One region of the Lentibacillus halophilus genome, then DNA from elsewhere that is predicted to be linked to it. Evidence: predicted binding sites of a transcription regulator. Region 1 holds the regulator's gene; the other holds the start of a gene.
The links. The regulator LexA, encoded in region 1, represses DNA repair genes until DNA is damaged. The targets are predictions, from matches to a motif close to CGAACATATGTTCG.
Positions count from the first base shown of each region.

Region 1 (3,254 bases):
TCTTGTCCTGCCGGATCTTTTACTTTCATGGATTTAAGTTGATTTTTAAATGATTTTCTCACATTTTGCAAATATTCTTCGCGTAATGTTTTTTGTTCCGACTGCTCTTTTACTGTTAAACCTTCTTCCTTGGATTTTTTGGCTAGTTTATTTATGCGGTCCAGCTTTTCTTGTGATATCATATTTAACCTCCCGGAACCGATGAAAATGAAAACAGTAATGGTACTCTATTGGTACATATTACGCTTCACGTGCATCATTATCAAGTCTTTTGATGTTCCTGATATCTCCTGTTCACAGTAGCCTTTGAAACCGGGTGTCCTAGTTGATTTAAGGTGTGGGCAATCTCCTCAAATGTCATTTGATGGTTTTCCCTTAAGCGTACAACTTCATCCATTGGAAATTGTTTACGTTCTTTACCCGGGGCCTTGTCGCGATTGGTTAAATTATTGCCCGGGTTAAAGCCGTTGTTAACAGCTTTCCTCATACCTCGTTTAATTTTTGCATTATGAATTTTACGCTGATACTCTTCCACGATACTTACTATATGCAGGACCATAGAATCGGATTCAGACAATTCCAGTCTACCATTATGTTGGATGGTATAGATATTGACGTTCATTTTATGAAGTTGGTGGAAAAGGGCAATTTTCGTGTTTCCCCTCCCTAATCTTGTTTCATCCTGTATAAGTAGACTGTCAGCCTGGCCTGAGGAAAAGTAATCGAGCATTTGAAAAATACCGTCTCTATTTATGTCGTAACCACTGGATCTTTCCTCGATAGATTCGGCAATGGTAAAATGATAACGGGCTGCAAGGTCTGTCAATTCGTCATTTTGGCGCTTCAGTGACGTTTCCTGCGCTGATTTATCTGTACTCACACGGCAATAAATGATGGCTGTCAACACAAAGTCCCCTTTTATATTACGCACTTATTATTAAAGCAACATATAAAAAACCTAATGCAAATGCAAATGCCACCAAATAAAATACATCTGTTTTCGTCATTTTTTCAAACATTTGAATCGTCCCCTTCCAAATTAAGAACTATTGTTCGCATATTTAACTCTTATTGTATAAGAACATGTGATCTTGTCAAGCTCTTTTTTCGAACTTATGTTTGCTTTTTTAAAGTCTCCGTGATAAACTTTCATTAATAAATTCTATTCACGGGGTGTTAAATAGATGACAAAACTCTCTAAACGACAAGAGGCAATTTTGGATTTTATAAAAGAACGCGTATATGAGAAAGGTTATCCGCCGTCTGTTCGGGAAATCGCCGAGGCAGTTGAACTCGCATCAAGCTCAACTGTACACGGGCATTTAGCAAGACTTGAAAGCAAAGGATATATCAGACGGGATCCCACGAAGCCAAGAGCTATTGAAGTGTTGGATTTGTCTGAAGAAAGTCAGATCCCCAGGGAAGAAGCACGATATGCACCCGTCATCGGTAAAGTAACAGCAGGTTTGCCGATTACAGCTGTAGAAAACATTGAACAATTTGTACCACTGCCTGGATCGGTATCAGGTACCGAGGAAAATTTGTTCGTCTTAATCATTGAAGGGGAAAGCATGATCGAAGCCGGAATACTTGATGGGGATATGGTTATTGTTAAACAACAGAATGCGGCGCAAAACGGGGATATAGTGGTTGCTATGACAGAAGAAGATGAGGCGACAGTTAAGCGGTTTTTTAAAGAACAAGATCACGTACGTCTGCAACCGGAAAATGCCACGATGGATCCACTCATTTATCATCATGTGACCATTTTGGGAAAAGTAGTCGGACTGTATCGCAATATTGACTGAAAAGTACTGGATAGTTTTGTTATGATGAGAGTTATATAACATGTTTATGATTGCCGATTGATTTGTACATGTCCTTTTTATTGGTAAGAATATAGCAGTTAGCATCATGAAGCATGAGAATAGAGAGGACAGATTGTATGTTTAGGACGTATATGTGGCTGACATTCAGTGTGTCCGCTTGGGGAAGCAATTTTGTTTTCGGAAAAATACTTGTGAACGACTTTTCCCCAGCGGTCTTGACATCGCTCCGATTATTATTCATCGTTCTTTTCCTTATTGTCTTCGTTTTATCAAGACAAAAACTCCAGAAAGTTTCAATCCGAGATTGGAAATGGATTCTTATGCTTGGTGTTGTCGGGGTATTTATAAATCAGCTGACTTTTTTTAAAGGGCTTGTTACGGCCGATTCCACTTCTTCAGCGTTGATCCTTGCCACAGCTCCTATATTGACCGGATTTTTGGGCCGCTTTTTTGAAAGAACCATTCACATCACGTATGCTTTTTGGTTCTTTTATTGCAATCATTGGTATTTACTTTGTAGTGAGCAAAGGAGGAGTGGTATTCCACTTTGAACCAGGTTTGATGTGGATTGTTGCCACAATGATCTCTTTTGCTATACTGATTATTATTACCCGGATATTGTCGCAGCGCATAGACCCAGTCAGTACGACGTTTTATTCCAATGTAACGGGTTTTATTGTGTCTCTTCCGGTCATATTCGTCATGGATGATCCTGTGGAATTGAACGGGAATTGGCAAAGCTGGTCCTTTTTGATTGGGACAGCCATTGTTGTTCATGGCATTGCCACGTTGGTATGGAATCAAAACATTCGTTACGCCGATGCATCCAAGGCATCCATTTTATCCAATCTCGAACCGTTTGCTGCTATGATAATGGGGGTTATTTTGCTGCAAAAGCCGATTACCGGTCCTGAAATAATCGGTTCACTGTTTATTGTAGGCGGCGTTATGTTTGCAACCCATCAGCGTCGAAAACAGAGTCGAAAAGCACCCCAGCACTGATGTTTAATTATTATCAATTAATGTATTGATATCTTTATCTTTATATTTTATTACCTCAACTACGGGAAGCTTGGTGCATCCATAAAACATACCGCCCATTTAATCTTGCATGGACGGTATGTTAAGAAGTCATATTTTGTGGGTGTTTGCTTATATAAGGTTGTCACGATACATTGTTTTGACATACCAATGTTAATACGAACTCAAATACTGCTCCCTTTCCCAAGGATGCACAGTCGTACGGAACATATCCCACTCAATTTCTTTTGCCTCCATGAAATGTCCGTAAAGATGCTCCCCAAGTGAGTCAACAATCGTCGGATCCTTCTGAAGTTCCCGTAAGGCTTCCATTAATGTCTCAGGCAAATCTTTTATGCCGTTTTGTTCACGTTCATTACGATCCATTGCATATATATTTCGATC
Region 1 is NZ_AP043750.1:2,349,731-2,352,984, forward strand. It holds gene ACZ5Q7_RS11635 (DUF896 domain-containing protein) at 1-182, opposite strand, end outside; gene ACZ5Q7_RS11640 (YneB family resolvase-like protein) at 263-904, opposite strand; gene lexA (transcriptional repressor LexA) at 1,185-1,808, shown strand; gene ACZ5Q7_RS11650 (DMT family transporter) at 1,961-2,380, shown strand; gene ACZ5Q7_RS11655 (DMT family transporter) at 2,364-2,831, shown strand; gene glnA (type I glutamate--ammonia ligase) at 3,024-3,254, opposite strand, start outside.

Region 2 (3,254 bases), 140 kb from region 1:
TAGAGAACGCCACAAACATTGTCCCAGCTTTACAGGAGGCCAGATGGGAAAATGCATGGGCTGGCATTCGTCCGCAAACAGGAGATGGATTACCTTATATTGGAAGACCTCCTCACGTCAATGGCTTATCGATTGCGGCCGGTCATTTCCGCAACGGAATTCTGCTTAGTCCGATTACAGGTATACGTGTAGCAGACTTGCTGGAAGATAAGCCAATCGATGCTGCGTTTGCGGTGGACCGTAAGCCTTTGGAGACGATAACGACGTGACATGGAAAGTTAAAAAGAGATTATGCACATGCTTAATATCATAATGGGCATGGATATCGGGTGTACAAAAACTGTTTTCGTGGTATAATGATTACAGATAGTCATATCATATTAAAAACCGCTCCATGTGCTGACATGGAACGGTACAATAGACCAACCCCAACAAGAGGGGATGGCACCATTGGGAATGAATCCCTCATGGCCGGGCTAAAGCACATGAGGGGTTATTTTTTATCGGACATGATCAACGCAATTAATACGCCGAAGGAAATCATCAGCGTTAATACATCGTTCATATCCATTGGCAACACCTCCCTTCCATGGGAAGTATCCCAGAAGAGAAGACGTGTGCCATAGTCCCTCATGTGAAGCCAGTCTATTGTAAAAATAATTATAACATATACGATCATATGTTCCTAGTGTAAAAATTTAAAGTGGATTCATTCACCTGTCATTCAGTAAAGGTCCTCACTATCAACAGTGTGCATAATCATGCTTGATGTCCTCCTATCTTTGAGCTTCGATCGATGGTAATGCCCGCTTTGGTATAGCTTGTAGCACGTAAAATGGCCGTGGGCCCGTATGCGGCTCGAATGTCATCCATTACATAACCGATATCTTTTTTTTGGGTCGTGTTGTCAAATAAACTCAATTGTTCATTTCCATCATCATCGTACAGATTGTTCAGTGTCACATATACATGTCTGATATCGCTTAGTCCATCATAAAATGTACTGAACAACTCCATGCAAACATGATACATGTCCATTGTACTGTTGGTTGACAGCGGAATGGATTTGGACCGACTGAATCCACCTCCTGATGTTTCGGAATAAGTTATGCCAAGGTGAATGGTTCGGCCGGCTTTGTTTGCTGTTCGCGCTCTTCTACACACTTCTTCGCACAAGTCGAGGATACAGACGGCGACATCATCTCCGGAATAATCGCGCAACAAAGAAATGCCGTGACCGAATCCTTTTTGCTCGGTTTTCGTGAAATGGCCAAGCACAGGGCTTAAGTCAATTCCCCAGGCATGCCAGTACAATTGTTCTCCCATAACGCCAAACCGTTTTCTTAATTGCTTGAACGGGAAACGAGCGAGCTGACCAAGGGTGATAATTCCCATTCGGTTCATATTGTGCTGCATTCGCCGGCCGATGCCCCAAATATCCTGGACCGGATGCGGCCACAGTTTTTCTTTGACATCGTCATATGTGCATTCCGCTATGCCTTCTTTTTTGGCGTATAAGTCCATCATCACTTTGGCCAGAAATTTATTGTCGCCTATTCCGATTGAACAAGTAATGCCGAAGTTTTCCAAAATATCCTGTTTAATGGAAGCGGCCATTTGCCACCGGGTACCGAATAATTTCTCCATTCCGTTCACCGTAACCCAGACTTCATCAACGGAATAGGGGTGAATCGCTTCTTTCGGGGCATATTGGTTCAGTAGTTTGGTGATTTCGATGGACACGTCCAGATAGTCGGCCATGTGTGCTGGTGCAATAACGATATTCGGGTCGTTGGGCAGTTCAAAAAAACGGCTGACATTACTTATTCCATGTTTTTCCTTTAATGCCGGAGAAGCGGCCAGGACGATACTTCCCGGCCTGTTCACATCCCCAACGACAGCCAATTGGGCAACCATGGGATCCAGCCCCCGTTTAACAGCCTCAATACTGGCGTAAAAGGAGCGCATATCAATGCACAGGACATTATTCCGCGGGTAACCAGTTTTCTCCATAGATATTCACCTCCAGAATAAGAACATTTGTTCCCTATTGTATACCTTTCGCAACATGGTATCAATGGAAATATGTCCCATTACTGGGGGACACTACTGAAATGGATTCCTCTATATAATAAACGTGGCACATACAATTTTTATGCCACGTCTCTCATCCGACAACCGATTATAAAAGGCTACCGATGATTCGTATACTGAATCGGTTTGGTCAGGTTTTGTATCGTTTTGTATGTTTCATCGTTCAGTGTGGTGTGGTCAAATTGGGTGTTTTCTGTGACTTGTTCCTTGGAACTTGCGCCAAACACGGCACTCGCAACCGCGGGATGCTTCAGCACATAGTTTAATGCCAGAGCATTCAGTGACTCATCGCCTGCAAGTTGTTCCAGTTTCTGCTGAATGGTTTCCAATTCTGCATGCGAATAATCAAGAAAACCGTCTTTTCCTTTTTTAGCAATTTGTTCGTGTGCGTGATTACTGAGCATGCCTTTTGCCAGAGGTCCACGCGTTAAAACACTAATATGATTGTCGTGCAAGAGATCCAATATTTCTTCTTCGGGACGGCGGTCAAGAAGATTATATTGCATCATAACCGCGTCAATATCTGAACGATGCACGTATTCGCGTATGACATTCGGCCGGATGGAAGAGAGGCCGTACGCCCGAATCAAACCGTCTTGTTTCAGGTTTTCAAATGCTTCTATGGTTTCATCGATTGGGTCATCAATCGTTCCGCCATGGAGCATGTAAAAATCGATATAATCTGTGCCCAAACGGTGCAGACTATCCTTGCATCCTTGTTCGATATGTTCTTTGGAAGGATCCCAAAACCAGTCTTGTTTATCCCTGTCGAAGTTGTTGCCCACTTTTGACGTTACAACCATTTGATCACGTTTATTTTTTATCGCATGGCCGACAACTTCTTCATTCCGGCCGAAACCGTACAGATCCGCTGTATCTAAATGATTGATACCGGCATCAAGTGCGCGGTCAATAACAGTTTGCGCTTGTTTGCTATCGGTTCCAAGCGACATGCAGCCGAGAGTTAGTTCAGAAACATACACGTCCGATTGCCCAATTGGATTCTTTTTCATATGACTGACCTCCATTACAATAGTTATTTTCATTGTAAAAGAGGAGTGAGGACAAGTACAATGATTGGTGTTAGAATAAACGTTAATCATGTTGACATAGAAGGGTGACGCTTATGAGTGAATGGGAAGAAAAGACGATTCGGACGG
Region 2 is NZ_AP043750.1:2,210,557-2,213,810, forward strand. It holds gene thiO (glycine oxidase ThiO) at 1-269, shown strand, start outside; gene ACZ5Q7_RS10905 (DNA polymerase IV) at 760-2,013, opposite strand; gene ACZ5Q7_RS10910 (aldo/keto reductase) at 2,193-3,107, opposite strand; gene ACZ5Q7_RS10915 (NUDIX hydrolase) at 3,221-3,254, shown strand, end outside.
Region 2: a site for LexA is predicted at 2,034-2,047, ahead of ACZ5Q7_RS10905 (DNA polymerase IV). Genes of this name have one in related genera too.